4 regions of the Devosia sp. Leaf64 genome follow, and region 1 is predicted to be linked to each of the others. Evidence: predicted binding sites of a transcription regulator. Region 1 holds the regulator's gene; each other region holds the start of a gene.
What was found. Region 1 encodes PhoB, which activates phosphate uptake and scavenging genes when phosphate is short. Its sites were predicted from a motif close to TGTCATNNANCTGTCAT; they were not measured.

Region 1 (7,378 bases):
GGAACACCGGATACCTTTTCCAGATCCTCATTGACGAGGCCAGCCCAGGCGGCAGGCAGATCTGCACGAAGCTCGAAGCCTTCGCCGCGACGAATGCCTGTTAGGCACCAATCCTTATCGCGCGGATGGACGACGAAGAGCAGATGGTCGGCGCCGGCTTTTTCGATGGCCGGGCGGAACGGCATGCCCATGGGCAATTCCAGAACGCGGCCTGGCCCGGTTGCCTCGATGGCGGCAAGAACCACGCTTTCAGCGCGCAGCTTTGCCGCTGCCCGCTTGACGCCAGCTTCGACGAAGCTGCGCGCCACGGCAAGCGCCTGCATGAAGGCCTTTTCGTCGGCATCGGTATCGGTGTCGTCGAAATCGGGCTTCAGGGTTTCGAGCAGCGAAGAGAGCGACAGGCCGGCGAGGGGGCCCGACGGGCTCTGCGCGCCATTATCGACGAGATCGATCGGCAGAACGAAACTGCCGTCAAAGCTCTCGTGGATGCTGTCCAAATGGTTTGCTGGGGTGCCGAGGGCGGCGATGTAGTCGCGCCCAAAGTGCTTCCAGACGAGACCGAAGGAGCTGTAGGGCTGACCATCGTCGCGGAGGGGCGCGCCGCGCTGGTGATGATCGAAAATATTGGCCGCTGGATCATAGGCACCGCCGACATCGTAGATGATGCGATCGGGGGCTGGGGCGATCCAATCCGGAGCGCGGGTGCGCACGATGCTGGCCTCAGGAAAGAGGCGCGTGAGGATGACGCTCGAGAGCAGTTCATCGGCATGAAATCCGCCAGAATGGGTGACGAGGAACTGGACAGACATGCCGGATTGCCTTGCTTTCGAACGGTAAGGAAGCGTTAGCCTCAGCTAGCCTGCTTCGGGTGTTTGACGCAATGGTATCAAGCCCATAAGCCTTGCATTAACTGGTCTCGAATAACGTTCACGGGCTTATAGGCCCATCGTGCGTGAGCGGCGTTAGACACCCGCTTCAGACTTGATCCCGGGGAAATAAATGGTCAGCCTCAGTTGGGTGACGACAGCAGGCTTTGCTATTATTGCGACGCTCTGTGTGTGCGTGTTCATCAGTATGCGCCATCTCAAATCGCTGGCCTGGCTGGCCGCGACCGCGGTTGCCGCAACGATCCAGACCGTGTTTTTTGCCGTGGCTGCGAACGATATGGCTTCGTCCATCGCCATTTCCATGCTGACGCCAGCCGCATATCTGGCTTTTGGACAATGCATCCGCGAAGCGCTCGGCCAGAAAGACCAACACTGGCGCCTCTATGCCGTGGTCGCCGTTCTGACCTGCCTTGGTGTCGCGTTGCGCCTGGCTGACGTTCCATTCGTCTATCGGACGTCGATTTTTCAGGCCTCCTGCGCCCTCGCGCTTGGCGACTGCCTGTTCAGGCTGTGGAAATACAAGGGGCGTGGGGCCGCGGAATATGCGCTTTGCGTGGTTGTCGGTGGAACTGCGGCAATGTTCGTCTACCGGTTTTTTGCCTATCCGATCATGTTCAGCGTTGGAACGAAATATGTGACGATCAGCGCCAGCGACCATGAGAGAACCACGCTGACAGTGTCGGCAATCTTGTCGGTTGCCGCATTATTCCTCGCATTGGCGCGGATCATCAATGGCGTGATCTACGACTATCGGCGCCTTTCGGAAATGGACAGCCTAACGGGACTTTTGAACCACCAAGCGTTTCATAGGCTCGCAAGTCCAGCGGGCAAAACGGGCGGCAGCGTGATTTTTTGCGATATCGATCATTTCAAATCCATCAACGACCGGTTCGGCCATCTCGCAGGGGACAAGGCTTTGCGTGCCTTTGCCGATCTCCTGAAAGCCAGCGGCTTTGCGGCGGGGCGGCTTGGGGGCGAAGAGTTTGCGCTGATCCTGCCGGACCTCGCTCCCGAAGTGGCGGCGATCGAGGCTGAGCGCCTGCGAATGAAATATGCCGGCATGCGGCACAGCGCCCTGGCAGAGGATGCCCGGGTCACGGCGAGCTTCGGCATTGCGGGATATGAGCCCGGCGAAGAGCCCCGGCGAGCGTTTTCACGCGCGGATGCGGCGCTCTATGCGGCTAAGTCGAGCGGGCGGAACCGCGTGGCTTTGCATGTGGAAGAAGAGACGGCAGCAAGCGCTGCCGCCTGAGGGTCAGGCTGGCTGGCCGAAGCGCTCGTCGAACGCGTAGCCGGCGCCGCGCACAGTGCGGATCGGATCGCTCTCGCGGCCCCGATTGATGGCGCGGCGGAGGCGGCCGATATGGACGTCGACGGTGCGCTCGTCGACATAGACGTCATTGCCCCAGACGCCATCGAGAAGCTGCTCGCGCGAATAGACGCGACCGGGATGGCGCATGAGATATTCGAGGAGGCGGTATTCGGTCGGGCCCAAGTGCACGTCGCGGGTAGAGCGGCGGACGCGATGGGTGGTGCGGTCGAGTTCGAGATCGCCGACCTTGAGCGCTGCCGTTACGAGGTTCGGATTGGCGCGGCGGAGGAGGGCGTGGATGCGGGCGACCAGTTCGGGAACCGAGAAGGGTTTTACCACATAGTCGTCGGCGCCGGTCGAGAGACCCCGGACGCGCTCTTCCTCTTCGCCGCGGGCAGTGAGCATGATGATGGGAATGCGCTGGGTTTCTTCGCGGGCGCGAAGACGGCGGCAGAGTTCGATGCCTGAGATTTCGGGCAGCATCCAATCGAGCAGGATCAGGTCCGGCAGCTTGTCCTGAATGGCGAGCTGGGCTTCGTCGCCGGTTTCGGCCGTGACGACGCGAAAGCCTTCGGCTTCGAGATTATAGCGCAAGAGGATGGCGATATCGCCCTCGTCTTCAACAACGAGAATGGTCGCGGGCATAGGCGTGCTCCATCGATCGGCCTCAACGTCTGGCCGAAAGTCATGGTTCTTGTGGTTTACCCCCACCCGGCCTCCCCCTGAAAGAGGGGGAGGGGAAGGAAGGGTTTACGCTTTGATCTGCGTGCGGTGCAGTTCCTGCACGTCTGCGGTGAGTTGCTTGCCGGTTTGCAGGTAGTAGGCGCGTTCGGCGATGTTGGTCGCGTGGTCGCCGATGCGCTCGAGGTTTTTGGCGCAGAAGAGGAGATGCGTGCAGGTGGTGATGTTGCGCGGATCTTCCAGCATGTAGGTCAAGAGTTCGCGGAAGAGCGAGGTGTGCATGGCGTCGACTTCGTCGTCGCGGTTGCAGACTTCGACGGCGGCTGCCGCGTCGCGATTGGCATAGGCGTCGAGTGAATCCTTGAGCTGACGGAGGACAAGGGCGGTCATGTTCTTGACGCCATTGTAGAAAGTCGGCTGCAGGTTGATGCCTTCGAGCTTGAGCGAACGGCGAGCCAATTGCTTGGCCATATCGCCGACGCGTTCGAGATCGTTGGCGACGTGAACGGCGGTGATGACCGAGCGCAGGTCGCTCGCCATCGGCTGGCGGCGGGCGATCAGGGAGACGGCCATTTCGTCGATCTTGCGCTGCATGTCGTCGATGCGCTGGTCGGCGATGATGGTGAGGTCGGCCAGCTCGCGATCGAGCTTGAGAAGGGCCTTGGTGCCGTTCTCGATGGCGACTTCGACCTGGCCACCCATTTCGGCAATGGTCTGGGCCAGGGTGTTGAGCTCGTCGGTGAAGGACGAGACGATGTGGTCGGACGTGTTGTTATTGGTGGGCATGATGTTGGCTCCTCGTTCCGCGATCAGCCGATGCGGCCCATGATGTAGTCCTGGGTCTGCTTGTTCACCGGATTGGTGAAGATGTCTTCGGTCTGACCCTGTTCGATCAGATTGCCCAGATGGAAGAAGGCGGTGCGCTGGCTGACGCGGGCGGCCTGCTGCATCGAGTGGGTCACGATGACGATGGTGTAGTTTTCGCGCAGTTCGTCGATCAGCTCTTCGATGACGGCGGTGGCGATCGGGTCGAGGGCCGAGCAGGGCTCGTCCATCAGGATCACTTCGGGGCCAACGGCGATGGCGCGCGCGATGCAAAGACGCTGTTGCTGGCCGCCGGAGAGGCCGGTGCCGGGCTCGGCCAGACGATCCTTCACTTCTTCGAAGAGGCCGGCCTTGCGGAGCGATGACACGACGATTTCGTCGAGATCGGTCTTGTTACGGGCGAGGCCATGGATGCGCGGGCCATAGGCGACGTTGTCGTAGATCGACTTGGGGAAGGGATTGGGCTTCTGGAAGACCATGCCGATGCGGGCGCGCAGTTCGACCACGTCCAGATCCTGGGCATAGATGTCCTCGCCATCGAGCTTGATAGTGCCGCCGACCTTGGCGCCTTCGATGGTGTCGTTCATGCGATTGATGCAGCGCAGGAAGGTCGACTTGCCGCAGCCCGATGGCCCGATGAAGGCGGTGACGGCGCGGTCAGGAATGTCGATCGAAATGCCGTGCAGGGCTTGCTTGGCGCCATAGTGGACGGTGACGTCGCGGGCGGTCAGGCGGATAGGGCGGTCAAGCACGTCAGTCGGGTTCATAGCGGAGTCCAGGTTCTGGGAGGTCTTCTTTACCTTGCCGGCAAGCATATCCATTTGGATCACACTCCTTAAGCGCGCTTTTCAAGGCGGGAGCGGAGATAGATCGCCACGCCGTTGAGCAGGATCATTACCCCAAGCAGCACCATGATGGCGGCTGCGGTGCGGGGCTCGAAGAAATTGCGGTTTTCATTGCCCTGCCAGAGATAGATCTGGACGGGAAGGGCGGCGGCCTGATCGAGCGGGGTCGCGGGGACCGACGCCACGAAGGCCTTCATGCCGATGAGCAGCAGTGGTGCGGTTTCGCCAAGGGCATGGGCGACGCCGAGAATGGTTGCCGTGAGGATCGACGGAAAGGTCACCGGCAGGACGTGGTGGAACACCATCTGGGTTTTCGAGGCACCCATGCCGAGCGCTGCCTGGCGCAGGGCCGGGGAGACGCCCATCAGCGCTCCACGGGTGGCGATGATGATGGTGGGAAGGGTCATCAGCGTCAGCACCAGGCCGCCAACGAGCGGGGCGGAGATCGGCAGGTGGAACCAGTTGATGAACACCGCGGCGCCGAGGAGACCGAAGACGATCGAGGGGACGGCCGCGAGGTTGTTGATATTGACCTCGATGAGATCGGTGAGGCGCGATTTTGGCGCGAACTCTTCGAGATAGATGGCTGCGGCAACGCCGATCGGAACGGCGAGGACGACAACGATCAGCATCATCCAGAGCGTACCGACAAAGGCGCCGAGGAGACCAGCGGAAGCAGGCGCTGAGCGGCTATCGACATTGGTGAAGATCGACCAGGCAAAACCATTGGTGATGGTGCCGTTTTCTTCGAAGATGTCGATCAGGCCACGGGTTGGCGCCGAAAGCTGCTGTTGGGTATCACCAAGCGAGCGATCGATATTGCCCTTGACCCAGTTGGCCGTATTGGCCGAGGCGAGCACATCGACTTCGACGGTCTGGCCGAGGAGCGAGGGATCGCTGACGAACTTTTCGCGAATGGCGTGGCGGGCATTGGTTTCGGGGATCGCGAGAAGTTCGCGGCTCGTAATGTCGTAGCCTTCCGGGAGCGCCTTGCGAAGCGAGGCTTCGACAATGGTGTTCCAGTTGAGGAGCGCAACTTCGCGCTGCCACTTGAGGCTTGCGGCATTGAACTCGGCTTCCGAGGCGAAATCGGCGCGGGCAGGTGCCGGGCCAACGTCGATCACAGCCGGATCATAGGTGACGGCCAGGTGGACGTTGGACTGGATGAATGCCGGGATGCCCTTGCGGAACACATCGACGAACAGCAGGGCCACGAAGCCGAGGGCAAGAGCGATGGCGGCGATGCCAAGGCCGCGGAAGATCTGCTCATTCAGGTGACGGCGGCGAAGGCCGGACCGGACAAGCTTGCGGCGATCGGCGCTGGCGCTCGAGGACGTCTGAATATCGGTAGCCATTTTATTCGTACTGCTCCCGGAAGCGGCGCACGATGTAGAGCGCGAAGATGTTGAGGCAGAGGGTCACGACGAAGAGCGTCAGGCCCAGAGCAAAGCCGACCAGGGACTGCGGGCCGGTGAAATCGGTATCGCCGGTGAGCTGGTTGACGATCGAGACTGTGATGGTCGAGACGGGCTCGAGCGGATTGCCGCGAAGGATGGGCGCGTTACCGGCCGCAAGCACCACGATCATGGTTTCGCCGATGGCGCGGCTGACGGCGAGAAGGAAGGCGCCGACGATGCCGGGAAGGGCGGCGGGCAGAAGGACGTTGCGGATCGTCTCGGACTGCGTCGCGCCAAGGCCATAGGCACCATCGCGCAGGGTGCGCGGCACCTGGTTGAGGATGTCATCGGAAAGGGACGAGACGAAGGGGATGATCATGATGCCCATGACCACGCCCGCCGTGAGCGCCGAAGTGGCGCTGACCTGAAGGCCGATGGCATTGCCGACATCGCGGAGGAAGGGACCGACCGTGACGAGGGCGAAGAAGCCGAAGACGATTGTCGGAATACCGGCGAGGATTTCGATTAGCGGCTTGGCAACGGCACGGAGCGATTTTGGGGCATATTGGCTGAGATAGATGGCAGCCATCAGGCCGACCGGAACGGCGACCAGCATGGCGATGGCCGTGATCATCAGCGTGCCCGACAGAAGCGGCAGGAGGCCATACTGACCGTGATTGGTGCCGCCAGCATTGTTGGGGGCCCAGACGGTGCCGAAGAAGAAGTCGATCGGGTTGATGAAGGTGAAGAACTTGAACGCTTCGGTGACGAGCGAGGCGACGATGCCGACCGTGGTCAGAATGGCAACGGCGGAGCAAGCGAGCAGCAGAATATTGACCGCGCGCTCAACCTGATTGCGAGCGCGGAGGCGCGCCGTGATCTGGGAGCGGGCATAGAGGAGGCCAGCGCCGCCCGCCACGATGGCAAGGATCAGCGAACCGGCAAAGGTGATGAAATTGAACGAGCGCAGCGCATCGCCGGCGGCCTGTTCATAGGGGGCCAGTTCACCGGTCACGCCATAGCCGGAGGCCAGGGAATTGATGCGGTTGATGGCATTGTTGAGGCCCATCTGATCAAGCGACATGACGGTGTCGGTCGGGATCAGTGAGACAGTGTAATTGCGGGTGATATCGCCGCCGAACCAAGCCCAGAGCAGCACGACGGCCAGCGCGGGCAGCATGGCCCAAAGGGCGGTGAAGGTGCCGTGATATTGCGGACGGGAGTGAACGGTCACGCCATTGGTCGTGACGAGGTTGCGGCTCCTCGACCAGCCGGTCTGATAGGATATGCCTAGGATGACGAGCAGTACGCCGGCTACGACCAGAGCATTCATCGATGCGCTCCCGCGGGAAAACGAAAGAACGGGCCGCACCGGGAAGGTGCGGCCCGCAATGGTCTCTTACTGAGCAGCGCCAGCTTCGAAAGAAGCGA
Region 2 (7,378 bases), 360 kb from region 1:
GAGCGCCAAGCCCGGGTTGCGCCCCGTCTCGGGAAAGCTAGGGGCAAAAACCTTGTTCTCGATCAACCGCGCCGGCGGCGCGCCCTGCTCATCGAAATATTGGCTCAAAAACGCAGGCGAACTCGTCAGCAAAAGGCTCGCCGGCTGCATCAGCCGCTGCTCGACCGAACGCATCGCCCGCCCAACGCCATCCTCGCGCAGCATCAGCCGATGAATATCGAGACATTCATAAACGAGCGCCGGCGGATCGGGCCAAAGCTGCAAGAGATGCTCGGCGATCGCCAGCATTTCGAGATTACGCGCCACGATCACATCCGGCCGCGAAAACCGCCGCGCCCAGCCCCGCGCCGTATAGCGCGCCTTTACCGTCGCCAGGAGCCGCTGCAACATGCGCGCGTCATGCGTCACATCGAGCTCGACCACCATCTCGACCGGCAGGCTCGAAGGCGGTGCATCGGCCCGGCGAAACCCCGCCAGCTCGACGTCCGCACCACCAAGCTGAAACATCGCCACCCGTCGTCCCGCTGCAGGGTCGGACAGGTTGGGGACCAGGTAGAGTATCTTGAGCAATCGCGCATCTCCTCACCGGAACCTGCCGAGTGGAAGATTTGCCAAGGATGCGGTCAACCGCACTCACGACGACCAAGCAATGCGCCTGCCGCATGTCACGAAGGCGCCGTATTTTCTAAACCGGCGAAAGACGAAGCCGCCACCCGAAGGCAGCGGCTTTCAGTCACTTCTTTTTATGGCGAGGCACTTGTCAGGTATTCGACCCAATCAACCGTGACCGGATCGCATTCGACATATTGTCGAACAGGAACACCACCAAGAGGATCAGCAGCACCATATAGGCGACCTTGTCCCAGTCCGAATTGGTGCCCATCGATTCGAGCAGTTTGAGCCCGATGCCCCCGGCCCCGACCGCGCCGATAACCGTGGCCGAACGCGTATTGCTCTCCCAGAAGTAAAGCGATTGCGACACGAACACCGGCAAAACCTGCGGTACGACGCCATAGCGGTTGACCGCCATCGGGCTTGCGCCCACCGACTTCATGCCCTCGCGCTGCTTGTCGTCGACATTTTCAAGCGCCTCGGCATAGACCTTCCCAAGCGCCCCGGTATCGGTGAGAAAAATCGCCGCGATCCCCGGGATCGGCCCCGGCCCAAAGCCGCGGGTAAAGAACAGCGCCCAGATCAGCATGTCGACCGAGCGGATGAAATCGAAAAACCGCTTCATCCCCCAGTTCGCTGCCCCGCTCGGCGTGATCGTCCGCGCCGCAATAAAGGCCAGCGGAAAGGCGATCAGCGTCGCCAAGAGCGTGCCGACAAAGGCCATGACCAGCGTCTGGAACAGCTTTACGAGAATATCCGCATGCTGCCACGCCTTGTTCCCGAGCCACTGGTTCAGCACATATTGCGCATTCGACATATCGGGATTGACCCTGTCGCCCGACAGCATCAGCCCGATCGAGGAGAACAGATCATTGCCCCAGAGCGGCGAGGTAGGATCGTAGAGGAAATTGGCCCAACCAAAAAACCGGCGCTGCACGGCCACCTGATTGGCGCGGATTTCGGCCTGCCCTTCGAACCCGAAGTCGACCACCACCTTCTGCCGATCCTGCTGGATCGCGGCCGGCGCGCCTTCCGGCGCCAGCGCCGCATCCGCCGTGATCGTCACCGGCCACACTTCGCCATTGAGATAGACATCGACCTGGCGCGTCGTGATGTCGAGCCGATCCGCCGCGCTGCCAAAGGTCGCAGTCATGCTGCCGTCGGCATGCGGCGTCAGCCAATCGATTGTGGCATCGGCCGGATATTGCCCGCGGCTCGACCATTGCGGCGTCACCACGCCATCATCGCCAAAGCGCAGCCGCGGCTGGGCGCGCCAGCTATACCAGTCCTGCACATAGATGGAGGCGCGATCCCATTTGCCGTTCTGCAGGGCCGGCCCGACATTGAAGAAAAACCAGCAGAAAACAAGATATGCCGCCGTTGCCAAGAGCGCGACGATCAAGCCGTGCCGTTTGAGGAACGAGGTCTTGAAAACCTCGGGGAATTTCTGTTCGAGCCGAGTGCGCTCGGCAGCACTGATCGCCGACATGGTCACACGCTCGCCTTTCCGAAATTGAAGTTGCCATCGCCCACCAGCCGCCGCCGCAGCCAGCCCGAAAACTGGTCGATGGCAATGATGGTCACGAGCAGCAGAATGATGATCGCATAGGTCTGCGCGGCATAATCGCGCCCGATCGAGAGGCGAAACACTTCGCCGATCCCGCCGCCGCCCACTGCGCCGATAATGGTCGACGCGCGCACATTGATCTCGAGGCGCAGCAGCCCATAGGACACGAAATTGGGCATCACCTGCGGCACGATGGCGTAGCGCACGCGCTCAAGCCAACTCGCGCCAACCGATTTCAGCCCCTCATCGGGCTTCATGTCTGCATTCTCGACAACTTCGAAGCAGAGCTTCCCCAGCGCCCCGATCGTATGCAGCGAAACCGCCGCGATCGCCGCAATCGGTCCGATGGAGAGGACAGCTGTCAGCAGCCCGGCGATGACGATTTCCGGGAAAGCACGCATCACTTCCATGATGCGCCGCACCACCCAGCGCACCGGCCCCGCGCCCACCAGATTGGTCGCGGCAAAGAAGCAAAGGCAAAACCCGATCGCCCCGCCGATGATGGTCGACACGACGGCAATATTGACCGTGACGATGAGCTGATAAATGAAATTGGGAATGTAGAAGCTATCGGTCAGATAGATATTGCTCGAGGTATAATCATACTTCGCCGAGCCATCAAAATAGGGCGAGGCCACCCCGAACATGGCGCGAAAAATCTCGAGCGGATCGCGCGGTGTAAAGTTCTTGATGAAGTCGAACATGAAGGGAAGGCGTTCGAAAAACTTCCCCGAATTGGCCGAATTGGCATAGCTCATGGCCGCCACCAGCGCCACGATCACCCCGATCACCACGAGGATCGTATAGACCCGTCGCGTCATCACCTGAGAGCGATAATGCTGCAGGATCGTTTGGCCGGCCGGCGAAAGTCCGGGTGACTGCTGGGAAATATCGGCCATCGCGAGGCGTCTCCAACAACCACGGCGTCATTCCCGCGAAAGCGGGAATCCCTCTTGCAGAGATCCCCGCTTTCGCGGGGATGACGCTGTGGCTTGATTGAAATGAGAGGCAGGCCTTGCCCGCCTCCCGGGATCAAAAAATCAGCCGCCGATAACCGACTTACGGGCGTCGATGATCGTCTGGTACATGGTCTGGTCGGCGTCGACGAAGTTGGTGTAGCCGCCGGCGGTGAAGGCATCGAAGCATTCGAAATCGGTCTCGGGCAGCGCCTTGAACATGGCGGTGACCTTTTCCTTGATGTCGGCTGGCAGCTTGTTCGACACCATCAGCGGGCCGTTCGGGATGATCGGCGACTGCCAGACTTCCACGAGGTCATCCATGTCGAGGAGGCCCTTGTCGACCATGATGCGCAGGTTGCCGGAGGTGTAGCCTTCCGAGAATTCGCCCTGGCCCGAACCGAAGGTCGTGCCGACATCCCAGGTACCGTCGAGAACGCCGAGCACGAGGTTTTCATGGCCGCCGCCAAATCCGGTTTCGCTGTAGAATTCAGCGATCGGCATGCCGAGGTCGGCCGGAAGAGCGACGGACGGGATCAGGTAGCCCGAGGTGGAGTCCGGATCGGCAAAGCCGAGCTTCTTGCCCTTGGTGGAAGCGAGATCGGTGATGCCCGAATCCGAACGTGCAACCATGATCGTGTGGTAGCCGGTCGAACCGTCTTCCTGCTGGGTGGTCAGAACCGGGTCAACGGCTTCCGGGTCCTGCAGGTAGATCGCGGCATAGGACGAAGCGCCCATGATGGCGATGTCGATTGTGCCGCCGAGGAGGCCCTGGATGATGCCGTTATAGTCGGGCGATGGGAAGAACTGGACGTCGGTGGCGCCGGTTGCGGCCTTCAGCGGCTCGGCAACGCATTCGGAACGGCGCAGCTGGTCGGCTTCGTTTTCGCCGCCATCGAGACCGATGCGGAGGACGAGACCGTCCTGGGCAAAGGCTGCGGTCGACATGGAAAGCGCGACGGAGGCGAGAAGCAGTTTACGGATCGCGGACACGGGAGGTCTCCTTTGGTGACGCGTTTGGGTAATCTCGGTTTTTTCTGAAAAGGGCCGAGTTTCAGGGCGCCTGCTGCGCATTGGTCGGCGTGCGCGGCAGGTATTGGATGGGCGCGATAGAGGTCGAAGTCATCGCCTCGGAAAAGGCCTCCTTGAGGCCATCGGCGCCGTAAATGGTGCGAGCGACATCGGTCGTCAGCTCGTTCGGCGTGCCGTCGAACACCATCTTGCCGGCCGCCATGCCGACGATGCGCTCGCAATAAGCGCGCGCCGTATCGAGCGTGTGGAGATTGGTGATGACGGTGATGCCCTCGGAATTGATGTCGCGGAGCGAGTCCATGACGATCTGCGCATTGCGCGGATCGAGCGAAGCGATCGGCTCGTCGGCAAGGATCATCTTCGGTTTCTGCATCAACGCCCGCGCAATCGCGACGCGCTGCTGCTGGCCGCCCGACAGGGTCTGCGCCCACTGGGTCGCCGTCTGCGCGATATCGAGCCGCTCGAGTGCCTTGAGCGCTTCGAACTGCTCGTCCGGCGAAAACACCTGGAGGAGGTTCAGGAGCGGATTGCGGCCATTGAGCCGCCCCAGCATCACATTGGTGATGACATCGAGCCGCGGCACGAGGTTGAACTGCTGGAAGATCATGGCGCAATCGCGCTGCCATGCCCGCAGCGCCTTGCCCTTGAGCTCGGACGTCTTGACGCCCTCATATTCGATATAGCCCGACGAAACGTCGTTGAGCCGATTGATCATGCGCAGCAGTGTCGACTTGCCAGCGCCCGAACGGCCAATAATGCCCACCATCTGCCCTTGCGGGATTTCGAGCGTCACATCATTGACGGCGATCTTGTCACCGAACCGTCGTGTAACGTGCGAAATCTTGAGCATGAGCCCGCCCCAGTCGTTGAACTGCGGCAGACCTAAGGCGCGCGTGTAACGTCACCATGTATGATCGGTGACGGTTCCATGACTATTCACCGGACTGTTGCGGGTTGTCGCGGCACCCCCACCTAACCTCCCCCTGATAGGGGGAGGAATATATCGAGTTTGTGTTGCAGCCTGAGAACCACGGACCACATCCCTCCCCCTACCAGGGGGAGGCTAGGTGGGGGTCACCCCTCATACTTCTCCAAAAACGCCTCGATCCCCAGCGCCCGAAAATCCGGCAGCGCCTGATGTAGTTTCTCGTGGCTCCAATCCCACCACTTCATCGCATCGAGCCTTCCCGCCACATTATCGGAAAACCGCTGCTTGATCGTCCGTGCCGGCACGCCTACGGCAATGGCAAAATCCACCACATCCTTGGTCACCACGGCATTCGACCCGATGATCGCCCCATTACCAATCGTCACGCCTGGCATCACCACCGCCCCGTGCCCGATCCAGGTATCATGCCCAATCCGAATGCCGTCCGCCGCCCGCCAGTCGAAAAAGCTCTGATCGTCCTCTTCGCCCTCAAAATACCAGGCCGAGCGATAGGTAAAGTGATGGAGCGAGGCCCGCTCCATCGGATGCATCGAGGCATAAATCCGCACATGGCTCGCGATATTGGCGAATTTTCCAATATCCGCATACGCGATCTGCGTATTCTCGACGCAGTAGGAATAGTCGCCGATCTTGGACCGGCTGACATGTGAGCCTGCACCGATCTCGACATAGCGCCCAAGCTCGGACTCCATCACCTGTGCCGTCGGATGAATGGAGGGTGTGTCGCCGAGCCGGGTCATGCCGCCACCTTCGGCGCAAAATCCGTCACATCGACGATCCGGTCCGCCACTTCCGCCCGCACCTCCTCATCGTGAAAAATCCCGAGCATCGCGACTCCCTCGCGCTTTTTCTGCGCAATCATCCCCACCACCACGGCTCGATTGGCCGCATCGAGCGATGCCGTCGGCTCATCGAGCAGCAGAACCGGGTGATGCGTGATAAAACCCCGCGCAATATTGACGCGCTGCTGCTCGCCACCCGAAAAAGTCGCCGGCGGCAGCTCCCATAGCCGCTCCGGCAGATTGAGCCGCGCCAGCAGTTCTCCGGCCCGCCCCCGCGCCTCGGCCTTATCGACCCCACGCACCACCAGCGGTTCCGCCACCACATCGATCGCCGAAACCCGCGGCACTGTCCGCAAAAACTGGCTCACATACCCAATCGCATCCCGCCGCAAAGTCAGCACAGTCCGTGGATCGGCACTCGCCAAATCCACCAAGGCGCCGTCATGCGCAATCAGCACCGCGCCGCGATCTACCCCATAATTCCCATAGACCATCTTCAAAATGGACGATTTTCCCGCCCCCGATGGCCCACCCAGCACCACGCATTCGCCCGGTGCGACGTCGAAAGTGACGTTGTCCACCACCGGCAGGCTGATCCCCCCGCGCAGGTGCATCGTAAAAGTCTTTGCGAGATTTCTTACGGATAGAGCGGTCATCATCACACCTGCAAAATCGAACTGACTAACAACTGCGTATAAGGCTCGCGCGGATCATCGAGCACCCGGTCCGTCAGCCCCGCTTCGATCACATGCCCACCCTTCATCACCATCATCCGATGGCTCAGCAGCCGCGCCACGGCCAGGTCATGGGTCACGACAATCGCCGAAAGCCCAAGCTCGCCGACCAATTGTCGCAACAAATCCAAGAGCCTCGCCTGTACGGACACATCGAGCCCACCCGTCGGCTCATCCATGAACACGAGCCGCGGCCCGGTCACCAAATTCCGCGCAATCTGCAACCGCTGCCGCATCCCTCCCGAAAACGAGCGCGGCTGATCATCGATCCGATCCGCCGCAATCTCTACGCGCCCCAGCCAATCGAGCGCAGTGTCGCGAATACGGCCATAATGCCGATCCCCAACCGCCATAAGCCGCTCGCCGACATTGGCACCCGCCGACACCGTCATCCGCAGCCCATCGGCCGGGTTCTGATGCACAAAGCCCCAATCCGTCCGCGTCAGAAACCGCCGCTCAGCCTCGGAAAGCTCATAGATATTGCGCCAGCTTTCATCGCGCATCCGGTAGAGCGCCTCGCCCGACGTCGGCTCAAGATTTGCCGAAAGCGTATTGAGCAGCGTCGTCTTCCCCGACCCACTCTCGCCGACAATCGCCAGCACTTCGCCCGGATAAAGCTCGAAATTGACATCGGCACAGCCAAGGCGGGAGCCATAGTATTTGGTCAGGTTGCTGACCTTGAGCAGCGGTTCGTCAGACATGGGATTGCTCCAGAAACACTAGAATCGCGGCTCCGTTCTCCACCT
Region 3 (7,378 bases), 120 kb from region 1:
TGACGTCGCGACCGCGAGCGGACCATCAGGCCATACACCACTGCCGGGTACAAGCGCTGCAGGGGAAAACAGCGCGGCGGCGAGACCTTGGCCGGAGAGACGATCAAACTTCAGCGCCCCATCGACGCTCATGCGTTGCGCGACCTGCGTCAGGGTAAGGTCACCCGAAAAGGCTGAACCCGTGCTGGAGCCGGCAATGCCTGAAATCGAGAGCTTCTGGAGGCCGGTAAAGGTGACCCCCGCACTTGCTTCCATACCGCCAAGTCCGACGCCGGTGGCGCCGACGAGGGCGGCGAGACCCGAACTATCGCTGAGCGACGCATCGATCGTCCCCGCCCCGCTCAATTCGCCTGGCGGCAAGGCGGACACCGAACCGGCATAGGCCAGCATTTCCTCGCCATGACTGAGAGAAACGCGTGTGTCATAGGCGCCGGCCTGGTTGCGCTCAGAGTATAGGCTGACAAAGGCAGGGCCATCCGTTGCAAAGAGCGGCACATCGGCGCCGAGAATTTGGTCGGACAGCGCTGTGCCATCGGTGGCATCGAGCGAGCCGATGATGCGGCTGGGCGCGGTTGAATTGGCATCAAAGTCGAGCGAGAGATCGAGCTTGCCGGCGCCGGCATCGCCATTGAGCGTCAGGCGCTGACTGCCGGCCTCATCGCCCGCAGCCAAGACGAAATCGAGCGCGGCAGGCGCGGAGCGGCCGATGTTGGGGCGCCAGGACGTCGGAACATTGAGATAGGAATAGAGCGCGTCGAGCGCTGGAGCTGTGGCCTCGGACACATCGACATGACCCGATCCGGTCAGCGATGGCGCGGTGAGCGTGCCGGCGAGGTCGCCTTTGGCATCCACCGCGACGCCGCCGAGATCGCTGCTGACGAGTTTAGAGAAACTGATGCCAGTCGGCGACCACGCGCCTTCGGCGACGAGATCGGATGCTTGAAGGCCCAAGACCCTGATGGTTTGAGTATCGAGCGAAAAGCTGCCTTCGGGGAAGCTGATGGCAAAGGTGCGGTCTGTGCTGGGATCGGGCAGCAAGGCGCCGAGGATAGCGCTGTCGCCTTGGCCCAGATCATCGAGGCGGCCGACGAGATCAAGCCGGGGCTCGGTGCCAAAACCGAGCCGGATTTCGAGCGCATGGGTCTTGCCGTTAAGCGCAAGGCGACCATGTGAGAACCCGAGGGCATCGCCAGCGAGCATCACCTGACCGGTCAATTCGGCCGGCACATTGAAGAGCGGCGTATTTTCCTCCGGCTTGCGCCAAAGCTGGCTCAGAGCATCAAGGCGCTGGGTGGCCAGGCTAAGATCGCCGTTGAAGCCGACAACGCCATTATCGTTGCGCAGCGCGCCGGACAGATTGAGCTTGGAATTGCCGGGCAGTTCGGCTTGAGCCCGGGCAATGGTCCAGATCGTGCCATTGGTGCTCGCGTCGATCCGCACATTGCGCAAAGCCGTGCCGCGAAGGCCGATCTCGGCAAGGTCGATCCCGACTTCGCCAGGGATGGGCGGCAGCGGTGGCGCGGGCAATTCGCCCAGGAGCCGCACCAGCTCATAGGGCATCTGGCTGCCATCTTCGTCGGCATCGCGCGGGGGAAGCGTGAATGCGCCGCCCGAGACCACCGCTTCGAACTTATTGCGCGCGCCAAGCTGGATGCTGGCCGCGCCGGTGAGACGCATGCCCGCCCGGTTTTCATCGAGCATGAGCGTATAGCCATTGAGAACGACGCGGTCCGTCGAGGCAGTAACCTTGCTCTCGAGCACGAGATTGCCGCGGATTTGCTCGGCATTTTCCGCGACCGGCGGCGCCTGCTTCAAGACCATCGTGCCATCGAACTTTGGCGCGACGCTGGCCGTGAGGGCGCCATCGAGGGTCAGCGATGTACCTGCAGCGCCATCGGATATGAAAGCGGAGACGCGAGCGGAGCCAGATTCGTCGACGGCGGCGCTATTGAGCCTCAAGCTATAAGACGCACCGTCGTGGCTGGCATTGCCCTGGAACTGGAACGGGCCAGCGAAACTTGCCAGCCGCAAATCGCCGGTGATGCTGGAAAGGACATAGCTGTCGCCGGAGCGCTGATCGGTCAGCGTCATGCGGCCGCCCTCGATCCGGGCCTGTTCGAGCGCCACACCATCGCCTGCGCCCGACAGGTCGATGCCGCTGACAAGAAGACCGCTCTCGTCGAGCGCCAGATCGATGGTCGGGTTCTTTAGCGTCAGCGCCGAGAGATTATATTGGTCGCGGAGAAATTCCATCAGCCCGAATTGGGCTTCGACGCTGCCTATGGTGGCGACAGGCTTATCGGCGGGGCCGATAATGACATCGGAAAAGGCAAGGCGCGGGGCGGGCAGCAGCGCAAAATCGATATCGCCGCGAATGGTGACTTCGGTGCCGAAAACACCTTCGGCGAGCAGTTCCATGCGATCGCGATAATCGCCCCAATGGATGAAGCGCGGCACGATGAAGGCGCCGGCAAGCGCCAGGATCAGGACCAGACCAACGATGATATAGATGCGGTTGAGCACGGCTTCTCGGACTGAATGTCAGATTCCCGCGGGAAGTGTAGGCACTTACCGCCCTTGCGCAAGTGGAGGTGCCATAAATCCTCTCGCAGAATCCAGCCTATCGAGCTGTCTCCCGCACAAATGATGATGGCCGGACCATTGCCCGGCCATCTCAGCAGTATTGCGGCAAACTATTCGAGATCGATGGACCAGAAGAGGGTCTCGCCCGAGGAGTCGTCGGTGCCGTCATTGTCGGTGATGACAAAGCCCTTGCCGGTCGAGTCGACGGCAAAGCTTTCGACCTTATCGAGGACATAGCCATTACTGGACGCGAGATCGGGGATCAGATCGCGGACCAGTTCCTTGGTGACAACCGGCAACTCGCCACCGAGTGCCGCACCCTTGAGATCGGCAACCGGCACGCGATAGATGGCCTTGAGGTCAGCTTTGTCGGCGATCTGGTTGTCGCGTTCGACAATGTAGGCATAGTCGCCATGGACGGTGATTTCGCTGAGGCCAACCCAGCCGCCTTCCGGCGCGGCTTCGAGCGGATAACGGACGGCAGCCCATTCCTTGGTGGCTGGGGTGTAGGACAGGAGCTTCACGAAGCCCTTTTCGTCGTCGCCCCATTCGCGCTGGACCGCGACCCAGAGGGTCAGGTCTTCGCCCGAACCGATCGCAGCGACGCCTTCGGCACCAAAGCGCTTCTGGCCGGCGAGGAGATCGACCGGGAAGCCGACTTCGGCCTGAATGGCGCCTTCGGCATCGACGTGGATCAGCGCATGCGGCACGAGCTTGTCGCTGTCGCCTTCATTGGCGAGCCAGAAACCACCTTCGCCGTCGAGCGTGATGCCTTCAAGATCGAGCTTCTGGGCAGTTTCGCCCTTGCGGGTGATGACGGTCTTCTTGACGATGCGGGCAGGCTGGGCGGTCGCGTCGATTTCGTAGATCGCCGGTTCGCCATAAAGCACGCTATCGCTGACGGCATATAGAATGCCGGGCTTTTCAGCATCGGCAACGGCGCCGGAAATGGCGGCCCAACCAATCGGCTGACCGTCAGCGTCGAGATCGGAGATGAGCTGCGGATAGGCGGGTTCGCCTTCGCCGAGCTCATAGATCATGACGTGCGAGCCGGCGAGACCATCTTCACGCAGATCGGCTTCGTTGGCCGTCGCGAGGAGATTGCGTTCCGGAATGGCGACGAGGCCTTCGGGAGAAATGCCCGAGTGGACGGATTGGACGAATTCGGGCTCGGCACCGGTGTCCTTGTAGATCGCGATCAGAGAGGCGCGTTCCTCGGCCACGAAGATGTACTTGGTTTCGCCGAAGGTAGCGACTTCCAGACCCTCGGGCTCGACGCCCTTCTTGTTGCGGAAATCGGGATAGTGGCCGAGCTGGGCGGCATTGACGTCGAGCGCATTGCCCGAGTCGAAGGCGATCGAACCATCGCGATTGAAAATGGTGAAGCCGCGTGAGCCGCCGTTCCAGTCGCCTTCATTGGCAATGATCAGGCGATCATTGTCGAGCCATTTAACGGCATCGGGCTCACGGGGAACGACCTTGAGGTCGGTCGAGAAGTCGATCTTGCCATCGTTCTTGGTATCGACACCGGCAACGCCGGTTTCGCCCGCTTCGAAGCCGCCAGTGACGGTGGCCGTCTTGGCGTCGACGATGACGACGTAATTGTTTTCCTGCATGGTGACGGCGACTTCGTCATTGTCGTTGAACGAGACGAATTCGGCTTCGGCATCTTCCGGCGCGATTTTAGAGAGGCCGGTGAGCTCGACCTTCTTGATCCCGGCTTCGGTTACAGCGCCGTTGTCCAGCGTGACGAGGGTCAGGTAGCCCGAGGGGGCCTGCGGGATAGCGCCGTCGTTCACGTCTTCATCGCGCTCGTTTTCGATGGCGATGGCAAGGACGGTGTTGTCCTTGTTGTGGGCGATGGAATCCGGCTGGCCGCCGAGCTCGAATTCGCCATCAACCGACTGGCCGGCGATATCGACGACAACGAGCTTGCCCGACGGTTCAGTGAAGGATTCAGAGGTGTTGACGGCCACATAGGCCTTGCCGCCGATGACGGTGACGGAGGTGGGCTCGCCACCCATGTCCAGATAGCCGGCTTGCTTCGGGGCCTTGGCGTCGGTGATATCGACAAAGCCGATGCCGCCATTGGGGCTATCGGAATAGATCAGCGTCATGCCGTCGTCGGTGGCGGTGATGATTTCGGCCGAAGTGGCTTCTGCTTCGGGCGCATTGAGCGCAACCGGGAAGCTCGAAACGCGATTGAAGTATTCGGCGGCGTGCGCGCCGGCTGTCGAAAGCAGCAGCGCTGCGGTCAGCGCGCCAAGATGCTTGGAAGCATGCATTTGCGGGTCCCCTGTAAGATGCCCGCTTCGCTTATGGTCGGCGCAAAACAAAGCCATGACGGGCTTGTGACGTTTGGGTGACGATCCCGGCTTCTATACATAGTCGCCTCGCATCCCTATATTGCGACGAGAACAAAATGAGATTCGTCAAGCTCGCCGCGCTGCCCCTTGCGACGGTCTGAAAGATTTGCCCATGGTCGAACCCGCCCCTCTGCCCCGCCCCGCCGGCGGGCCGATCACCAGTCAATTGAACCGGCAACTGCCGGATTATCTGCGCGGGCTGAACCCCGAGCAGAAAGACGCGGTGATGACGACCGAGGGGCCGCTGCTGGTGCTGGCAGGAGCGGGCACGGGCAAGACGCGCGTGCTGACGACGCGCATTGCGCATATTCTCAACCAGCGGATGGCTTGGGGCAGCCAGATCCTCGCGGTGACCTTCACCAACAAGGCCGCCAGCGAGATGAAGAAGCGCATCCATGAATTCGTGCCCAATTTCGAGGGCCTGCCGTGGATGGGGACCTTTCACTCGGTTTCGGCGCGAATCTTGCGAGCGCATGCCGAACTCGTCGACCTCAAGCCGCAATTCACCATTCTTGATACCGACGACCAGATCCGGCTGATCAAGCAACTTTTGGCGGCGGACAATATCGACGAAAAGCGTTGGCCGGCCCGGCAATTCGCCAACATGCTCGACGGCTGGAAGAACCGCGGTTGGCTGCCCAAGGACGTTCCCGCTTCTGAAAGCGGTTACTTCGCCAATGGCAAGGGCGGTCAGCTCTATTACGATTACCAGGCGCGACTGAAGACGCTGAACGCCACCGATTTCGGCGATCTGCTGCTCGAGTGCATCCGGCTGTTCCGCGAAAATCCGGAAGTGCTCGCCGAATATCACCGCAAATTCAAATACATGCTGGTGGATGAATATCAGGACAGCAACACCGCGCAGTATCTCTGGCTGCGATTGCTCGCGCAGGGGAAGCCGGCACCGGAGGCCAATATTTGTGTTGTCGGCGACGATGACCAATCGATCTACGGCTGGCGCGGGGCGGAGGTGGACAATATCCTCCGTTTCGAGAAGGATTTTCCGGGCGCCAAGGTCATCAAGCTCGAGCGCAATTATCGTTCGACGGCCAATATCCTGAAAGCGGCTTCGACCCTGATCGCCTTCAACGAAGACCGGCTGGGCAAGACGCTGCACACCGATATCGCCGAAGCGGGCGAGCCGATTTCCTTCACGCAAGTCTATGATTCCGAAGAGGAAGCGCGGACGGTTGGCGAGGAAATCGAACAATATCAGCGTGCCGGCGAGCCACTCAATTCCATGGCGATCCTGGTGCGCGCCTCATTCCAGATGCGCGAGCTCGAAGAGCGGTTCATCACCCTTGGGCTGAATTATCGCGTCGTTGGCGGCCCGCGCTTTTATGAGCGCAAGGAAATCCGCGATGCGCTGGCTTACCTGCGGCTTGTCGCGCAGCCGGCCGATGATCTTGCTTTCGAGCGGATCATCAATGTCCCCAAGCGCGGACTTGGGGATACGACAGTGAAAACGCTGATGGAAACGGCGCGCCATCAGAATGTGTCCCTCCTCTCGGCGACGCGCATGCTGACGGAAACCGAGGAGCTCAAACCCAAGCAGCGGACGACGTTGCGGTGTCTTGTGGATCAATTCGACAACTGGGCCTATCGCGCGGAAAGCCTCGCGCCCTATCAGCTCGTCGAGCAGATCCTCGAGGAGAGCGGCTATATGGATATGCACTTTAGGCCTCTGTCTGAAGAGGATGAGCAGGCTCAGCGGGAAGGCAGAGTCGTAAAGCGCGTTGTAAAATCCGTGGAAGATCAGGGTCGGCTTGAAAATCTAAAGGAACTCAGCCGATCAATGGAAGACTTCGACACGCTTGCTGGATTCCTTGAGCACATTTCATTGGTGATGGATCGAGACAACGGAGCCGCCTCCGACGCTGTTACAATTATGACATTGCACTCAGCAAAAGGATTGGAATTTGACACTGTCTTTTTGACTGGCTGGGAAGAGGTGACGTTTCCAAGCCAACGTTCTTTAGACGATAAGGGAAATGCTGGCCTTCAGGAAGAACGCCGACTTGCTTATGTGGGAATCACCAGAGGCAGGAAACGAGTTCGCATATCGTCTGCGCAGAACCGTCGGATTAACGGGCTTTGGCAAAATACAATGACATCCCGCTTTGTAGACGAACTTCCCCCGGATGTGGTTGAGGTGACTGACAAAGGCTCGGCTTATGGCGGATATGGCTATGGCGGCGGGGCCACCTCGCGGTTCAACAAGGCCGATCCTTTTGAAAGCCTTTATGAAACGCCGGGCTGGCAGCGGGCGCGGGCCAATCAGGCCAATCGCAAGGGCGGCGGGCCGATGACGATTGAGGGCGAACTCGTGGCGCGGTCCGTCGATCTCGGCGGGCAATCGAGCGGCTATGCCGTCGGCGAGCGCGTGTTTCACCTCAAATTCGGCTATGGCGACGTGAAAAGCGTCGAGG
Region 4 (7,378 bases), on a different contig from region 1:
GCCCCAAGGCGATGGCATTGGCCGTGTCCGAAAAGCTCGCCGTGCCCTTGTCCGCCGCCACGACGAGATACGGATCGTCCCCATCCCGCCGCATGGTTTCGGCCGGCGGCACGACAGCGCCCTCGATCAGATTGTCGGTGACATCGAGCAGCGCGCCGATGAAAATCTTGTAGCTCTCGGTCCCCTCGGCCATGAAGGCCTCGCGCGCCATGCCGGTCACGAGCCGCTTGGGCACGAACCCGCCCTTGGCGCCGACTGGCACGATCACTGCATTCTTGACCTGCTGCGCCTTGACCAGTCCCAGCACTTCCGTGCGGAAATCCTCCGGCCGGTCCGACCAGCGAATGCCGCCACGCGCGATGGCGCCAAAGCGCAGATGCACGCCCTCGACGCGCGGCGAATAGACCGAAATTTCGCGGTAGGGTCGCGGCGCCACCATGCCGGCGACGGCGGCGGAATCAAACTTGATCGCCAGCGCCGGTCGCCGCGCACCGCTTTCGTCGCGCTGAAACGCATTGGTCCGCAGCGAAGCATCCATCAAGTTCAAAAACCGCCGGATGATCGTGTCCTCGTCGAGCGAACTCGTCGCCTCGAGCTGCGCCGCGATTGTGTCGCGCGCCGCCGCTTCCGCCATGCCGCGGCTTTCAAGCTTCGGATCGTGCAGCGCCGCAAAGAGCGTCACTAGCGCCTTGGCCGCCTCCGCCTGTGTCACCAGCACCTGCGCGATATAGCGCTGCGAATAGGAGATCCCGATCTGCCGCAGATAGCGCGACAGCGCGCGCAACAGCGCCGCCTCGGTCCAGTCGAGACCCGCCTGCGTCACGAGCGCATTGATCTGATCGCTTTCCGCCAGCCCCGCCCAGACCGCAAGCAGTCCGTCCTCGATCGCCTCGCCCCGCAAGGCGACATTGAGCTCACCGCCCGAAGCCGGCGCCAAAACCATGTCGTGGATGAAGCGTTCGACCCCATCACGCGGCACCACGGTATAGGTCCGCTCGTCGATCACCTTGAACCCAAAGTGCTCGAGCATGGGCACGCGATCGCTCAGCGCAATCGCCCCGCCCTTGGAATAGAATTTGAGGCCCAGCGCCCCTTCCGCGCCTTCGCGCGTCCTGAGCTTCAAGCCAATCTGCCCCTCGGCCAGCGCCCGCAAGGCGGCGATATCGGCCAGCGCATCCTCGGCCGTATTGCGCGATTGATAGGCCTGCGAAAAGGCCGAACGATAGTCGCTGATCTCGGCCGGCTCTGTCGCCTGCGCCTGCAATAGGTCAGAAAAATCCTGCGTCAGCGCCTCGACCCGCGCTTCGAGCACCGTGCGCGTCGGCTTCGGCGTCGGCCCGCTCAACCGCCCGATGATCACATGCAGCCGGACAAGCTCGCCCTCGGGAAAATGCGGATAATAGGCCGAAACGCGCCCGTCATAGACCTCGGCGAGATAGCGCGTGATCCGCGCCCGCACGTCCCCGTCATAGCGATCGCGCGGCACGAAAACCAGGATCGAGACGAAGTTGTCGAACCGGTCTATACGCGGCAAGACGCGCACCCGCGGCCGGTCGTAAAGCCCCGCAATCGCCTCGGCAAATTCGGCCAGCTGGCCGATTTCGATCTGAAACATCTCATCGCGCGGGTAAGAATCGAGCGCGCTGAGCAGCGCCCGTCCGGCATGGCCCAGCGGATCGAGCCCGCTCTTGCGCATCACCTCGGCGATCTTGCGCCTGATGATCGGCACCTCGGTATGCGGCGTCGCCAGCGCCTGCGCCGTGAAGAGCCCGACAATGCGCAATTCCCCGCGCACCGCGCCGTCGGCGCCGTAAATCTTAACCCCCACATAGTCCATGTGCTGCCGCCGATGCACGCGCGAGCGCACATTGGCCTTGGTCACCAGCAGCGGCTCGGCGGTCTGCAAAAACGCCACGAGTTCGGGCGTTGAATCCACATAGACCTGCCCATTGCGCAGCACCTTGAGGCTCTCATCGCGCCACAGCCCCAGCCCGGTCCCGGCCATGGGCACCAGTTCCGCGCCCTCGAGCCGGTATTCCTGCACGCCCAAAAACGTAAAGTTATGCTCGGTCAGCCATTCGAGAAACCGCGCCGGTTCGTCGCGCAGCGCCGGCTTGACGCCATTGAGCCCAGTCATGGCCTGCCGCACCCGGTCGAGCATTGCCCGCCAATCGACGACCGCCCGCGATACATCGGTGAGCGTCGCACGGATTTCCTCCTTAAGCGCCGCAAGGTCCGCCACCGGTTCGCTAAGGATATGGAGCACGCTGATCGCCGCGCCCCCGGTCTCGACCACCTGCGCCTGGTTCACATGTACCACGGGGTGGGCAAAAAGCCGGATCGTCCCGCCCATCGCCCGCAAGGCGGCCAAGGTGGAATCGACGATAAACGGCATATCGGGCGAGATCACATCGATCGCGAGCAATTCGCCCGGCGCCGTCGGCGGCGTCATCTGGATACGCGTTTCCTGTAGCGGCCCGAAAATCGCCGCCGCATGGCTCCGCTTCAATCCGGCCAGGAACGTTTCCGGCGTTTGCCGCGCCAGGTCGTCGGGATCGGTCGCCTTGATCGCCGCCACCAGGAACCGGGCAAGGCTCGCATCGCCCGCTGCCAGTGCCTTTGCAGCCTCGATAAAGCTCCAGATCCGCTCGTCCGTCATACGCCGCTCCTACCGTTATTCGCGCCCACTCTATCAGCCAAAGTGAGTCTGTCTGCCTTCCTGCGTCACGCATCGGACAGGAGCGTGACGGTAGACTCTTTTCATCAAACCGTCACAACGAGGCAAAGCGTTTCCACCGCAGGCCTTCCGGCATACGGTTTACAGCTTGTTAATCTCGATTAGTCTGGTAGTCTTTGGGTCATAGCTCGTGAGGCCGCCATGACCAACGTCCAGCTCTATGTCTCCTACGCCGCTCTCGCCGCCGCCCTTATCCTTGGCTTCGTCGTCACCGCCCACGGCGGCCCGCTCTTCTTGTAATTAGAACTTTGCCATTTACGGCGTCATCCCGCGAAAGCGGGAAGCCATTGCAAAAATCAGTGCACGCTCGCCGGCGTCACCGGGCTGCCCTCGCTCCCGATCTTCGGCCCCTCCCAAAACACCACATAAAGCAGCTCCTCGCCGCCCGCATCGGTGATTTCGATGGTCCGTGGCAGCTTGGTTTCGCCCCCTTGCCCCGCCAGTCGCTCGATGATCGCCTTACCCATTTCCGCCGCCTGCGTTTCCGCGGCGTCGAGATCGGCGAGTTCGCTGCCCGCTTCGTCGCGGATCAGTTCCTCATCGGTGCGATAGTGGAAAAAGTAACGTGGCAAGACCGCCTCCTCAGCGCCGGCACTGGAGGAAAACATCTCGCCTCCAGCGCGGTTCAACCTGAATCGGGAAAACGCTGTCAGTGTGGCACTTTGGACCGCTTCAGTCCAATTCCGTCAACGCATGATAATCGTGCCGCTGCCAGAGCAGCGGCTGCCGGTCCTCATGCGTCTCGACATCGACGATCGCCCCGGCAAACAGCACATGCGTCCCTGTCGCGATCGAGCCGATCACTTCGCAATCGAGCACCGTCATCGCCCCATCGAGCTGCGGATGTCCCGATGGCCATTGGTGCCAGGCCCCAAGCGTAAACCGCTCCGCCTGCGCCACCTTGCCGGCAAAGGCATTGGCAATCTCGTCCTGCCCCGCTGCCAGCATCGAGAGCGAAAAGCCACCGGTTTTGGCGATCAAGTCTGCCAGCCGGCTCATGATATCGATCGAAATCAGGATCGCCGGCGGCGTCGCCGAAAGCGACATCACAGCAGTAACTGTCCGCCCAACCCGCTCCTCGCCTCGCCGCGCCGTTACCACCGAGACACTGGCCGCCATCGACGCCATGGCGCTCCGGAACTCGGCCGAACCCACCACCGGCCGTCGCGTCGGCCGCAGCGTCATGCTCTCAGGCAATTCAAAATCAGGCATCACGCTACTCGGAAGTGTCGATGGTTGCGGGGTCACTCGATTTCACCGCGTCATTCCCGCGAAAGCGGGAATCCCTTTTGGTAAGCGAGATCCCCGCTTTCGCGGGGATGACGCTGCGTACGGGTGTCAGCCCAAATTCGCTTCCGCAAACTCATAGTTCGCGAGCTTGTCGAGGAAGTTGGTCACATAATCCGGGCGACGATTGCGGAAGTCGACATAGTGGGAGTGCTCCCACACATCGAGGCCCAAGAGCGGCTTGCCTTCGCCAGTCGCCAGCGGGTTCGAACCATTCGCGGTCTTGGTTGCTTTGAGCTTGCCGTCATTGCCGAGCACCAGCCAGGCCCAGCCTGAACCGAACTGCGTCGTGGCCGCGGTCTTGAACGCGTCCTTGAACGCATCGACTGACCCGAAGTCTTCGGTGATCTTGGCTTCGAGCTTGCCCGGCAGCTTGCCGCCCGTCGGGGAAAGCGCGTTCCAGAAGTGGATGTGGTTCCAGTGCTGGCCGGCATTATTGAAAACAGGCGCGAGGTCTGCCTTGTCCTTGGCAAAGAGCACGATTTCTTCGAGGCTCTTGCCCTGCAGATCCGGTTTTTTTTCCACAAAGCCGTTGAGCGCGGTCACATAGGCCTGATGGTGCTTGCCGTGGTGCAGTTCCAGCGTTTCCTGGCTCATGCCGGCATTGGCAAGGGCGTTGGTCGAATAGGGCAGGGTGGGCAGTTCGAAGGCCATTTGGGGCTCCTTTTGCATTGTGCATCGGGAAAATCGAAGCACCTCGCTTGAGGTTCCTTCCGAGCCGGCTTGCCATCTGCGGCTAACCGGGCTATTTTCCAAGCAATGACTTTGAAAACCCTTCCGCCCAATATGTCAAGTTCAGACTTGGAAAATCCGGCCTGGTCCCCCCGCAGCCCGCGCGAGCGTGTGCTGATGGCGCTAAAAATGCGCTCGGGCCTGTCGTCCGGCGCCATCGGCCAGGAATTGGGGATCACCGGTGAGGCCGCGCGCCAGCAATTGCTGCGCCTCGCCCAGGAAGGCCTCGTCGAAGCCATGGCTTCCTCGACCGGCGTCGGACGCCCGACCCAGCTCTGGTCCCTGACCCCAGCCGCCCAGTCGCGTTTCCCCGATACCCACGCGGCGCTCACCGTCCAGCTTCTCGAACTCGTCGAAACCACCCTCGGCCCCAACGCGCTCGATGCCGTCATCACCGCCCGCGAAACCCTCACCCGCGAGGCCTACGAAGCCGCCGTCGCCGATAAAACCGACCTCAAATCCCGCACCGCCGCGCTCGTCGATCTCCGCACACGCGAAGGCTATATGGCCGAGTGGCGCGAAGAGCCCGATGGCTCGCTCCTCCTCATCGAAAACCATTGCCCGATCTGCGCCGCCGCCACTGCCTGCCAGGGCTTTTGCCGCGCTGAGCTCGATGTATTCCGCTCGATTCTCGGCCCAGGAGCCCAGATCGAGCGCGAGGACCATATCGTCAGCGGTGGCCGCCGCTGTTCTTATCGCATCACGTCCGAGACCGCCTCATGACCGATCCCCGCCCCCCCGCCGGCACGCGCCTTCACCGCATCGGCTGGGATACGCCCGAGGGGCTAGACGAAGCCATGATTTCCCGCGTGGTAGATGCCTTCTACGCCGCTGCCCGCCGCGATCCCGTCATCGGCCCGGTCTTCAACCGCGTCATCCCCGAAGCCCACTGGCCAGCCCATATCGCCACCATCACCGATTTCTGGAGCTCCATGCTCCTCGGCACCGGCAAATATGGCGGCCGGCCCATGCCCAAGCACATGGCCATCCCCGAACTCAGCGATGCCCATTTCATGCGCTGGCTCCGCCTTTTCCGCGAAACCGTCGACGCCCTCTGCCCGCCCGACATCGCCGCCCTTTTCACCGAGCGCTCCGAACGCATCGGCAACTCCTTCCGCATGAACATCGCCATGCGCCGCGGCGAAGACATCACCCATATGGGCCCGCTCAAACGCGAAGCCGACACGGCCGTCTGGAAGCCTGAATAGGTCTATCCACCGTCGTGAACCCGCCCTGATCTCGCGAGATTTTCCCGCGGCAGCAGACTGACAACCCGCAAATGAAACCGAGGATGGTTTCAGGAACATCGCCATGTGCGCTCCGTTGGCCCTGCAGCCAATCAGGAGACTTGTCCATGTTTATGCGTGTCGACCGTCTGATCACCGAATTGCCTCCGCCGAAGAAACAGGACCCCAATGCTGCCGCAGCGCTTCAGGAATTGCTCGGCGGCAAATATGGGGAGATGTCGACGCTTGGGAACTACATGTTCCAAAGCTTCAATTTCCGCAGCAAGGACAAGCTGAGGCCGTTTTACAGCCTCGTTGCCTCGATCACTGCCGAAGAACTCGCCCATGTCGAACTCGTCAGCAATGGCGTTGCCATGCTCAACAATGGCCCCGACAAGCGCGGTGGCGATAAGGGCGATGGTGGCGATATCAGCAAGTCGCCCTTCGAAGCTATGCAGGACATCCGCCTCGCCTCGGCGTTTCTGTCCAATGGCGGCGGTGCAACCCCGGTCAACGCCAATGGCGTCTCGTGGAACAACGACTTCATCACGACGACCGGCAATGTCATCTTCGATCTCCTCCACAATTTCCATCTCGAATGCGGCGCGCGTCTTCACAAGCTGCGCGTTTATGAGACGCTGAGCGCCGACGATGCCACCGGCCGCGAAGTCTGTGGCTATCTCCTGGTCCGTGGCTCAGTCCACGCCCATTCCTATGCGCTGGCCCTGAAGAAACTGACCGGCGTCGAAATCGAGAAAATGCTGCCCACGCCCAACATTCCGCTCTCCAAAATTCCGGAATGCCAGAAATACCTCGACGAGGGCTCGCACCGCCGGCTCTACACCTGGAGCCAGGACGACTATAAGGAAATCTCGGGCATCTGGTCCAACGATGAAGTCGCGCTGCCGACCGATCCGCCGGGGCCGCTGGAAGTGGTCGAAGGCATGCCGGAAGGCGGCAAGATGCAGCAGCTTGTCGGCGTCCCCTCCGCCTTCACGCCAGATTATGCGCCCGAAGAGTTCTTCGAAATCGCATCCAAGCTTTACAAAGCCTCGCGCTAATTCGCTTTGGGCCCTGCTCACCAGCGCAGGGCCTTTCTAACCGCGCGGAACATCCCGCAGGGCCCCGCGTTTTCCGCCTGTTCTCAGGAGGTCGCAAATGGCAGGTCGTCCCTATTGGAAGGGCTTTTTGAAACTCTCTCTCGTCACCTGTCCGATCACCCTGACCCCCGCGACCACCGAGGGCGAAAAGGTTCGGTTCCACACTCTCAATCGCAAGACCAATTCCCGCATTTACACGCGCTATGTCGATGCTGTTTCGGGCAAAACGGTCGAGCGCGATGATCAGGTGCGTGGTTTTGAAAAAGGCGAGGACGACTACGTCGTTCTCGAAGAAG

Region 2: phnC (phosphonate ABC transporter ATP-binding protein) is a predicted target of PhoB. The motif match lies at 5,085-5,101, and genes of this name have one in related genera.
Region 3: ASE94_RS20035 (esterase-like activity of phytase family protein) is a predicted target of PhoB. The motif match lies at 4,924-4,940, and genes of this name have one in related genera.
Region 4: ASE94_RS13695 (NAD-glutamate dehydrogenase) is a predicted target of PhoB. The motif match lies at 2,759-2,775, and genes of this name have one in related genera.

What each region holds. Positions count from the first base shown of each region.
Region 1 is NZ_LMLO01000024.1:368,775-376,152, forward strand. It holds gene ASE94_RS19485 (MYG1 family protein) at 1-809, opposite strand, end outside; gene ASE94_RS19490 (GGDEF domain-containing protein) at 1,000-2,139, shown strand; gene phoB (phosphate regulon transcriptional regulator PhoB) at 2,143-2,844, opposite strand; gene phoU (phosphate signaling complex protein PhoU) at 2,950-3,666, opposite strand; gene pstB (phosphate ABC transporter ATP-binding protein PstB) at 3,690-4,472, opposite strand; gene pstA (phosphate ABC transporter permease PstA) at 4,541-5,905, opposite strand; gene pstC (phosphate ABC transporter permease subunit PstC) at 5,907-7,280, opposite strand; gene ASE94_RS19520 (substrate-binding domain-containing protein) at 7,347-7,378, opposite strand, start outside.
Region 2 is NZ_LMLO01000024.1:13,682-21,059, reverse strand. It holds gene ASE94_RS21175 (glycosyltransferase) at 1-570, opposite strand, end outside; gene phnE (phosphonate ABC transporter, permease protein PhnE) at 761-2,101, opposite strand; gene phnE (phosphonate ABC transporter, permease protein PhnE) at 2,104-3,078, opposite strand; gene phnD (phosphonate ABC transporter substrate-binding protein) at 3,220-4,128, opposite strand; gene phnC (phosphonate ABC transporter ATP-binding protein) at 4,190-5,017, opposite strand; gene ASE94_RS17735 (DapH/DapD/GlmU-related protein) at 5,242-5,856, opposite strand; gene phnL (phosphonate C-P lyase system protein PhnL) at 5,853-6,557, opposite strand; gene phnK (phosphonate C-P lyase system protein PhnK) at 6,557-7,333, opposite strand.
Region 3 is NZ_LMLO01000024.1:487,595-494,972, reverse strand. It holds gene ASE94_RS20040 (AsmA family protein) at 1-2,523, opposite strand, end outside; gene ASE94_RS20035 (esterase-like activity of phytase family protein) at 2,694-4,868, opposite strand; gene ASE94_RS20030 (UvrD-helicase domain-containing protein) at 5,062-7,378, shown strand, end outside.
Region 4 is NZ_LMLO01000021.1:156,413-163,790, forward strand. It holds gene ASE94_RS13695 (NAD-glutamate dehydrogenase) at 1-2,659, opposite strand, end outside; gene ASE94_RS13700 (hypothetical protein) at 3,034-3,345, opposite strand; gene ASE94_RS13705 (flavin reductase family protein) at 3,410-3,949, opposite strand; gene ASE94_RS13710 (superoxide dismutase) at 4,076-4,678, opposite strand; gene ASE94_RS13715 (metalloregulator ArsR/SmtB family transcription factor) at 4,874-5,479, shown strand; gene ASE94_RS13720 (group III truncated hemoglobin) at 5,476-5,964, shown strand; gene ASE94_RS13725 (manganese catalase family protein) at 6,111-7,043, shown strand; gene ASE94_RS13730 (Ku protein) at 7,141-7,378, shown strand, end outside.